One region of the Streptomyces sp. MI02-7b genome, then DNA from elsewhere that is predicted to be linked to it. Evidence: riboswitches for the same ligand, from Rfam matches in the RefSeq annotation. Region 1 holds a riboswitch; each other region holds the start of a gene.
What was found. A riboswitch is a leader RNA that binds a small molecule or an ion and turns the genes downstream of it on or off. The one in region 1 is predicted to bind cyclic di-AMP.

Region 1 (3,234 bases):
CTTCGACCGACCGCCCGCTACGTCCTGCCCGAGTTCACCGAGCGCACCAGTGAGGGTGTGCACTCCCTGGATCCGTACTCCAAGCTGCTCCGGGAACGGATCGTGCTGCTGGGCACACCCATCGACGACACGTCCGCCAACGACGTCATCGCCCAGCTGATCCACCTGGAGAGCGCCGCCCCGGAGCAGGACATCTCGCTCTACATCAACTCCCCCGGCGGGTCGCTCACCGCCATGACGGCGATCTACGACACCATGCAGTTCGTCAACTGCGACGTCTCGACGGTGTGCGTCGGCCAGGCCGCGTCGGCCGCGGCCGTGCTGCTGGCGGCCGGGACCCCGGGCAAGCGGCTGGCGACTCCCCACTCGCGGGTACTGATCCATCAGCCCTCCTTCTCGGAGGCCGTCCAGGGCACCACCGCCGACCTCGACATCCAGGCCAGGGAACTGCTGCGCAGTCGTGACCAGTTGGAGGAGCTGCTGGTACGGCACACCGGACGGGACGCGGAGCGGATCCGGGCCGACATCGAGCGCGACATGATCCTCGACGCCCCGTCCGCGCTCGCGTACGGACTGGTGGACCGGCTCACCGTCAGCCGCAAGGGTGACGACGGGACCGGCCCGCGCGCCCTGCGGTGACCGGCCGTGCTGCCCGAACTGCCGCCGCTGCCGGCCCTGACCCGCGCCGAGGGCGAGCTCATCGACACGTATCTGGAGGTCGTGGATCTGCTGGGAAGGATCAACCCCGCCCGCGTCCGGGACACCTACGCAGCGCTGCGGGCTGCCCAGGCCCTGGCGGGGCGGGCGGCGGAGCTGCGTGACGCGCTGGCCACGATGCATCTGCGGGGGGAGAGCGAACTGCACACCACGACGATCGAGCGGGCCCTGCGCGTGCTCGACGGGGAACGGCGTACGCGAATGGTCACCCTCCCTCCCCCGCCGCCTCGCTGAGGGGACGTCACATCGCCGGGGGTTCGGATCACTTCTCCGCGACCGTGTCATGCGCCACCACGGCCCCGACACGAAGTGACACCGAATGGACTCGCCCGATCGTTGTACGCGGCGTCGACGCGCGCTCGGTCCCGACTTGCGCTCCCCGGCCGCACACATCCGGAATCTGACGCTCCATCGCAGGTGTTCGACTGGTTTCGAGTCGTCAGGCGAGGCTCCCGAGACCGGAGTCCACCCGAATAGGTGAGTCGTGAAGAGACTCACATTCGACCGGATGAGCTATGTCCTGACCGGTTCTGTGAGTAACCATCCCTTCGACGACAAGCCCCCGTCATCCGGCGGGGCGGTCCGCGCGGACGCCGAGTCCTGCCGCCGTCGCGGACGCCAGGTCGACACCGAACGCAACGGCAGGAGCGGAGGACCCGAGTACGACGGGACCGGCCCCCGGGCCGATCCCTTGGGGTGAAGCCGCAGCAGCGGCCGGGCATCTTCGCCTGCCCGAACCCGACAGGTCATCCTTCGCAGGCGGACGACGAAGGGTTTGCGCATGATCGCGCCATCAGCCATGTCCGCGGTTCTCTCCCGGCTCGGGGCGGTATCCGCCCTCACGGCGGCTGCCGTTGCCGGCCCCGCGGTCCTTCCGGACATGGCCCAGCACGCCGAGGCCGCGACGATCCGGGCCAAGGCACTGAAGGTCGCGGCCTCGAAGAAGGGCGCTCCCTACCGGTACGGGGCCACCGGCCCCCGCAGCTTCGACTGCTCCGGCCTGACGCTCTACTCGTTCAAGAGGGTGGGCAGGAAGCTGCCTCGCACCGCCGCCGCGCAGTACAACAGCACACGGCACATCCACAGTTCCGACCGCACCAGCGGGGACCTGGTGTTCTTCCACTACGGGAGCAGCATCTACCACGTCGGGATATACGCGGGCCACGGGAGGATCTGGCACTCCCCCAAGCCGGGCGGCAGGGTACGCCTGGAGAAGATCTGGACCCGCAGCGTCTGGTACGGCCGTGTGAAGTGACCGCCCGTCGCGGGGCCCCGGGACGCGCCCACCCGGAGGCCCCGCGGCGTACCGGCCCGCGTAGCGTGGGGCCATGACGCTGCAGCAGCTGATCGCCGATGCCGCCGAGGGTGTCCTCCCGCCCCCCGACGGCTCGGTGACGGTCCTGCCGCAGCCCTCGGCACGCGACGCGGGCGTCCTCGCCTTCACGGCCCACACCGTGGTCTTCGCCGATGCCGACCCCGGCCGCGTCCGCGAACTGCTGCCGCCCGGCGACCTGTCGGCGCCGCTCAACCCGCCGTTCCTGACCGCCCTGGGCGGGCTGCTCGGGCGCCGGGTGAACGGCATCGACCTGCTGGCGACGGCCGCCGCCCTGCCCGGTCCGCCACCCGGCCCCCCGCTGGCCCTGCGGGAGACCGCGGGGCGCGAGCACCCTCGCGCGGCGCGGGCACTGGCGCACCGGGACGAGGTGCGCGTGTGGACGGTCCCGGGCGGCACCGTGCTCATCGGGCGCGGGGTGGCGGGCCGGTGGGAGATGGCGGTCGAGGTCGAGCCCGCGGCGCGCGGAGCCGGGCTCGGCCGACGGCTGGCCCTGGAGGCACGCCGCCTCGTCCCGGACGGCGGGACGCTGTGGGCCCAGATCGCCCCGGGCAACGCGGCGAGCGTGCGCGCGCTCCTGGCGGCGGGTTTCACACCCATCGGCGCGGAGGCACTGCTGGTGCCCGCTCACGACTGAACGCCTCAGGGCCGCACCCCGGTCAGCAGCACCGCGCCCAGCGCCACCAGCATGCCGCCGCTGACCCCCCGCACCCAGCTCGCCGCCGCGGGCCTGCGCAGCCAGGTGCCGAGCCCGTCGACCAGGAGCGCCACCCCGGGGAACCAGACCAGCGCCATGGCCACCACGATCGCGCTCAGCAGCAGGGTGCGGGGAACGGCGGGCTGCCCGGCCGGGACGAACTGCGGAAGCAGACTGAGGAAGAGCACCGGCGCCTTCGGGTTGAGTGCGTTGGTCAGGAAGCCCTGCCGCAGCCCGCGCACGACCCCGCGGCCGGGGTCCTGGTCGCCGCCGGCCGCGCCGTCCGCCGCGCCGGAGCGGCCGCGGCGCACCGCCGCCACGACCGCGCGCGACCCCAGGAAGAGCAGATAGGCACCGCCCAGCAGCTGCACGGTCCGGAACAGCGCGGGCACCGCCACCAGCACCGCGGCGAGCCCCGCGACCGCGAGGGCGGTGTGCACGAGCAGCCCGCCGGCGATCCCCACACCGGTGGCGACCCCGGTCCGGC
Region 2 (3,234 bases), on a different contig from region 1:
CGCTCCTCCGGCAAGCGGCGCCCGTACCTCACCGGACCGCGGCCTCGGCGCTCTCGGGCTCCCCCATGGCCGCCTCGTCCGCGCCGGAGGCCGTCCGGGCCGTCACGGCCGTCGCGACGTCGATCTCCTTCGCGACCCCGGCCGGCTCCTCGCCGGTCTCCTCCGCGTAGCCCTTGGCCAGTGCCTTACCCAGCTTCATGCCAGCCTCCAAGATCGGGCGAATCCGCCGTACTCGGGCATGATGACGCACCCTCGCGGCCGTCGCACAGGGGGCATGGGGGCTCCCCGCCGCTCCCGGCCGGTTCCGGCCGTACGCCCCGGGCCGCCCTGCGGGACGGTGGCCGGCGACCGTGACAACGGCCCCTCGAAGGCCCTGCGGTTGACGGCGCATCAGCATGCGGCCCGCCGGGCGACCGACTTGCCCTGCTTCGCTTGGGTTTTGGCACCTGCCCCGAAGCCAGCACGCGGCAGCCGCGGGTGTCAAGGGTGACGATCCTCACCCCGCCGTCGAGTGGTGCGGGGGGTGCGTGAGGGGCCGCGGTGCCGAAGCCCTCCGTGCTGTCGCCGTCCGCCGTGTCCCGCCGTCGCGCGCACCGCGCTCCGCCACGGCCCCCGCGGCCGCCGTCCGCCGACCCGCTTTCGGCCGCGCCCAGTGGCGTGAAGTGCACCGCAGACTCGTGGCGGACGGCACCGCGGAGGACCTGGCGCGGGGTCTCGGCGCCCGCCGGGAGGGGGTGTTGGGCGCTCGGGGTCCGGGGCGACCCTCACTCCTCGTGAGCAGAGCACTCCCTTCCGCATAACGACTGATGCACACTCACATCTCCCGTAGGTCACGGCAGTCACAGTGGAATGTGGAGAAATGCCCGTTCCATCCGCATAGATTCCCGCTGTGAACTCGCCGAAGCGGCTTGGAATTGGGTGCCGCCTCTATTAACGTTCGATAACGCAGCGCGGTCACCCGTCGCCCGCCAGGGCGGCGCCGTGCGCTTGCCGAATCCCGTCCGCGGGAACCGGGGAACCACTTCCTGGGGTGAATCGGGGGCCTTTCACGGTCCTCGTAGGAGACCTTCCTGCTCCGAACCCGTCAGCTAACCCGGTAGGCGAGAAGGAAGGAAAGGAGTGCGCCCGCGTGGCGTCGAACGAGCCTGCCCTGATACCCGGACAACAGCGACAAGGGACCGGGTACACCAACCCCGAGTGGGACACCGCCGAGTGGAACATGGCCGCCGGCTGGACTCCCCCGGCCGCCGAGCAGACTCCGCCGACGAAGAACGCGATAGACGGCTGGGACACCGCGGAGTGGAACTTCGCCGCCGGCTGGGTCGAGGAAGCACTCGCCGCGGCCCCCGCCCCCGTCGCCGAACCGGTCGCGCCCGTCCAGCCGGTCGCCCCCGTGCCCGAGCCGCGCAGCGCGGTCGAGGCCGCCGCCTTCGTCGACGGGGCGTACGACGCGCCGGAGACCGGCCCCGCCCACGAGGCGGACACCCGCGACGCGTACACCCGCGACGCGTACACCGCGCAGACCACGCAGACCTTCTCCCCCTTCGGCGAGCCGGAACCGGCCGCCGAGCCGTGGAACCCCACCGAGGAGTCCACCGCCCCCGTCCGTGGCCGGCACCGGGTCGCCAAGCAGCGCTCCCTGTCCCGCGGTTCGGCGGTCTTCGGCGTCGCGGCCGTGGCCGTGCTCGGCGTCGGCGGTGTCGCGACCGCCGAGGGCAAGAACCCGCTCCCGGTCTCCCTGCCCAACCTGCCCGAGGTGAACAAGGTGCCCGGGCTCGGCTCGCTGCTCGACAGCCAGCCCACCGCCAAGCCCGTTGCCCAGGCCCTGACCCCGGGCGCCGGCGAGGCGCTGCGCAGCCGGATCCTCGATCAGGCCCAGCAGCAGCGGAACGCCGCCGACGCGGCCGCGCGGTCCGCCGCGCAGCAGCAGGCCGCCGCCAAGGCGGCCAAGGCCGCCGCCGCGCAGCAGGTGCGCGAGGAGGCCGCGGCCAAGAAGAAGGCGGCCCAGGAGGCCGCGAAGAAGGCCGAGGCGCTCCGGCTGGCCGAGCTCGCCAAGAGCTACACCCTGCCGCTGACCTCGTACACCCTCACCGCGAGCTTCGGGCAGTCCAGCTCCCTGTGGGCCAACACCCACACCGGCCAGGACTTCGCCGCCCCGACCGGCACCCCGGCCAAGGCCATCCACAGCGGCACCATCACCTCGGCCGGCTGGGCGGGTTCGTACGGCTACCGCATCATCCTGACCCTCGACGACGGCACCGAGCTCTGGTATTGCCACCTCTCCTCGATGCTCGTCACCTCGGGCAAGGTCTCCACCGGCGACACCATCGGCCGCGTCGGAGCGACCGGCAACGTCACCGGCCCGCACCTGCACATCGAGGTCCGCCCCGGCGGCGGCGACCCGATCGACCCGATGCCGTGGCTGCGCAGCATGGGCATGAACCCCTGATCCCGAGCTGACGCCCTACGCACGGACCCCGGCGGCCTGGTGACACCCCCGACACCAGGCCGCCGGTCCGTCGTTTCCGGGCCGATGACCTACGGGACGAGGAAGTTGTAGAGCTCCGAGATCCGCGGTGGCCCGCTCGGCTCCGGGAACCCGGACTCCTTGGCGGCGGGCATCATGATCACCAGGTAGGCCTCCAGCGCCTCCGCCGAGTTCCACACGTTCACGATCCGCAGACCGTCGTTGGTGATCACTGCGGCGTGGGCCAGCAACCCGGCGGGGGGATGGCCGGGGCCGAATCCGGCGCGGTGATTGGCCTCCTCGTACTGCAGGGCCGTCACGCCCGGGAACTCGACCTCCGCCAGGACCGTCATGGGAACCTCCCGTTTCCCTCTACGCCCAATTTCCCCCGGCTGCGGAGCGCCCGCAACGGGAGGCCGCCGCGCGTCCCGGGGACGCGCGGCACCATGGGCGAGGCCGGGAAAGCCGCTACAGCGCCTCCATGCGTACGTCCGCCGCGTCGCAGGCCACCGTCTCGTCCGCGTAGACCTCGCACACCGGGCGCCCGTCGGGCGTCATGGTGTGCTCGACCTCCCACAGGCTGAGCTCCTCGCCGCTCGCGAGGAGGAACGCGTGCTCGTACAGCGTCCAGCCCACCACGCGGCCGGTCCCGATACGGGTGTGCCGGCCGGTGACGTACGCGATGTCGTGACCGACCGCCGAACCCAGCCGGGCGCGCAGGTCGTCGCCGGGCGCGTCCCTGTTCTCGGCACGGCGCAGCACCCGCC
Region 3 (3,234 bases), on a different contig from region 1:
GCCGCGGAAGGCGTAGATGCTCTGGTCGGCGTCCCCGACCACGCACAGCTCGGCCGGCCCCTCGCCGCCCTCCTCCGCCTCCCCGGTCCCGACCAGTTCGCGCACCAGGGTGTACTGGGCGTGGTTGGTGTCCTGGTACTCGTCGACCAGGACGTGGCGGAAGCGGCGCCGGTAGTGCTCGGCGACGTCCGGGAAGACCTGGAGCAGGTTGACCGTGGTCATGATGATGTCGTCGAAGTCGAGCGCGTTGGCCTCGCGCAGCCGCGACTGGTACATCGCGTAGGCCTCGGCGAGCTTCTTCTCGAAGGGGTTCTCCGCCTGGTCGGCGAAGGTCTCCTCGTCGATGAGCTCGTTCTTGAGGTTGGAGACCTTGGCACTGAAGGACTTCGGCGGGAACTGCTTGGGGTCCAGGTCCAGGTCGCGGCAGACCAGCGCCATCAGGCGCTTGGAGTCGGCCGCGTCGTAGATGGAGAAGCTGGAGGTGAAGCCGAGCTTCTTGGACTCCCGGCGCAGGATGCGGACGCAGGCGCTGTGGAAGGTGGAGACCCACATCACATTGGCGCGCGGACCGACGAGTTGCTCGACGCGCTCCTTCATCTCGCCGGCGGCCTTGTTGGTGAAGGTGATCGCCAGGATCTGGCCGGGGTGCACCTTGCGGGCGCCCAGCAGGTGGGCGATGCGGTGGGTGAGCACCCGGGTCTTGCCGGAGCCTGCGCCCGCGACGATGAGCAGCGGGGAGCCGGTGTGCTCGACGGCTGCGCGCTGCTGCTCGTTGAGTCCCTCCAGCAGTGCGGCGGGGTCGACGGCGGGGCGCGGCGCGCCGTCCCGGTAGTACGCGTCCCGGTCCGCGGGCGCGTCGAAGCGCCCCTCGAAGAGGTCGTGCGGAACCGCCTCGGCCTCCTCCTCGGGGGGCGGCGGCGGGTGCTCCTCCCTCGGTTCGAAGCCGGCCAGGAAGCTGTCGTCAAAGAGGCTGCTCATCGCCTCCCGAGTCTAGGCGGTGGGACCGACACCGGTGCGCCGCTTCCGGGAGCCCGCGGACGCGGGAGGGGTGGTGGCGCCTGCCGGAGGGGCCGCCGCATTACCACCGGAGGGGCGGGCAACGGCCCGGATGCGTAAAGGTCACGAAATGATTGCGGACAATTCGAACACCAGCCTTCCCAGGAGCCACCCCAGTTGACTAGCGTGCCCCCTCAGGCGGTCCGCACCGAACGGCGGCGACCGAGCCGTCACGGCCGCCTCCGCTGAGTCCGGCGACCGCCGGAGCCGGGGACCCACCACTTTGGGGTGAATCGGTCCGTACGGGCGCACCGCGCGTGTGCCCGGACGACCGTAGGGCGGCCTTCCGAAGCCCGAACCCGACAGCTAACCCGGTAGGCGGTCCACGGAAGGAGCCGTCCGACTTGGCGACGCACCGCAAGCCGCGCCCCCGCATGCTCACCGTCCCCGGCCCGCGCACGGCCGTGGGGCTCACGACCGCCGCTCTGGCGACCGTCACCCTCCTCGGTGAGAGCGCCAGCGCGGCACCCGCCTCCCCCGACAAGCCCTCCATCACCGAGGTCAAGGCCAAGGTGGACGCCCTGTACCACCAGGCCGAGGCGGCCACGGAGCGCTACAACGGCGCCAAGGAGCAGACCGACAGGCAGCGGACGCAGGCCGACCGGCTGCTCGACCAGGTGGCCCGCAAGACGCAGACCCTCAACGACGCCCGCCGCACGATCGGCGAGTACGCCTCCGCCCAGTACCGCGGCGGCGGCCTGGACGGCACGACGACCTTCCTGCTCACCTCGGACCCGCAGCAGTTCCTGGACCAGGCGCACCTGATGGACCGCCTGTCCGAGCGCCAGGAGCACGCGATGGAGGCCTTCCGCACGCAGCAGGAGGCGACCACGCAGAAGCGCACGGAGGCCGTCCAGAGCCTGCAGAAGCTCACCGAGGCGCAGACGCGGCTGGCCACGGAGAAGAGGGCGGTCAAGGAGAAGCTGGCCGCCGCGCAGCGACTGCTCAACACGCTGACCGCCCAGGAGAAGGCGCGGCTGGCCGCCCTGGAGAAGAAGCGCGAGCAGGAGGCCGCCGACAAGGCCCGTGCCATCGCCGCCAAGGAGGAGGCGGCGCGGAAGGCGGCCGGGGGCACCTCGGTCGCGGGGGGCGGTTCGACCACGACCTCGACGGCGTCGGGCAGCTACGCCGCCAAGGCCGAGAAGGCGATCGACTTCGCCCGCGCCCAGATCGGCAAGCCCTACGTGTACGGGGCCACCGGCCCCAACTCCTTCGACTGCTCCGGCCTGACCCAGGGCGCCTGGGCCGCCGCGGGCGTCTCCATCCCCCGCACCACCTACGACCAGGTCGACTTCGGCACCCGCGTCACCGCGGACCAGCTGCAACCCGGCGACCTTGTCTTCTTCTACTCGGACGTGACCCACGTCGGCCTCTACATCGGCGGCGGGCAGATGATCCACGCGCCCCACACGGGCACCGTGGTGAAGATCGCCCCGATCACCGAGATGCCGATCTACGGCTACGCCCGGATGGCCTGAGTCCCCCGCCTCCCCGCTGAGGGACTCAGGTCCAGAGCACCGCGATGAAGATGTTGGCGGTGGTCAGCGCACCCACGGTGCCGAAGGCCGCCGCCGACACCTTCTCGTCGTCGCGCTTGACGTAGACCAGGCCGAGGACGACCACCAGGAAGGCCAGCTTCACGCCGATCTTGAGTGTGTTCACCGGCTGGTCGTCGGCCTGGTCGAGGCCGACCAGCAGCGCCCCGGTGACCAGCATGGTGAGCGCCCCGTGCAGCATGCCCGGCACGAAGCGCGCCTCGCCGCGGCCCACCGCCTTCATCTGGGTGAGGAAGCCGCCGAGCAGGGCGGCGATGCCGATGATGTGCAGGCCGACGACGAGGTTGATGAGTACGTCCACGGCTCAGGACCCTAGCCACGCCCGTATCAGCACTCGGCACCGAGGTGGGCCTCTTCCGGTACATCGGTCACGGCCGGACCGCGAGTGACCAGGTCACCCGTCGAACAGCGGTCATCGGGGATCAGGTAGCGGCCGAATCGGACCAGTCCCGCACACTCCACCGCCCTCCGGCGACGCACAGGTTTAGCGTCCTGCCCCAGGTGGCCGATCCCCACTGCCGGCGGGACTCGTCGTCGGCATCGGCCACCCCCGCCGAAGGTCCGGCGGCGGCGCGGCTCCCCGTCCGTCCGCCGCCGGACCGCGGGCAGCAAGTCCGGCAGC

Region 2: another riboswitch for cyclic di-AMP. It lies ahead of PV364_RS14390 (M23 family metallopeptidase); the one in region 1 lies ahead of PV364_RS16150 (C40 family peptidase).
Region 3: another riboswitch for cyclic di-AMP. It lies ahead of PV364_RS05720 (NlpC/P60 family protein); the one in region 1 lies ahead of PV364_RS16150 (C40 family peptidase).

What each region holds. Positions count from the first base shown of each region.
Region 1 covers NZ_JARAWX010000008.1:270,658-273,891, forward strand. Annotated here, with positions in the region: gene PV364_RS16140 (ATP-dependent Clp protease proteolytic subunit) at 1-639, shown strand, start outside; gene PV364_RS16145 (hypothetical protein) at 646-951, shown strand; cyclic di-AMP (ydaO/yuaA leader) riboswitch at 1,335-1,494, shown strand; gene PV364_RS16150 (C40 family peptidase) at 1,499-1,972, shown strand; gene PV364_RS16155 (GNAT family N-acetyltransferase) at 2,046-2,687, shown strand; gene PV364_RS16160 (LysE family translocator) at 2,693-3,234, opposite strand, start outside.
Region 2 covers NZ_JARAWX010000007.1:280,367-283,600, forward strand. Annotated here, with positions in the region: gene PV364_RS14380 (hypothetical protein) at 1-14, opposite strand, end outside; gene PV364_RS14385 (hypothetical protein) at 29-199, opposite strand; cyclic di-AMP (ydaO/yuaA leader) riboswitch at 979-1,118, shown strand; gene PV364_RS14390 (M23 family metallopeptidase) at 1,394-2,449, shown strand; gene PV364_RS14395 (hypothetical protein) at 2,539-2,820, opposite strand; gene PV364_RS14400 (DUF6227 family protein) at 2,936-3,234, opposite strand, start outside.
Region 3 covers NZ_JARAWX010000003.1:224,049-227,282, reverse strand. Annotated here, with positions in the region: gene pcrA (DNA helicase PcrA) at 1-978, opposite strand, end outside; cyclic di-AMP (ydaO/yuaA leader) riboswitch at 1,230-1,393, shown strand; gene PV364_RS05720 (NlpC/P60 family protein) at 1,401-2,534, shown strand; gene PV364_RS05715 (hypothetical protein) at 2,560-2,913, opposite strand.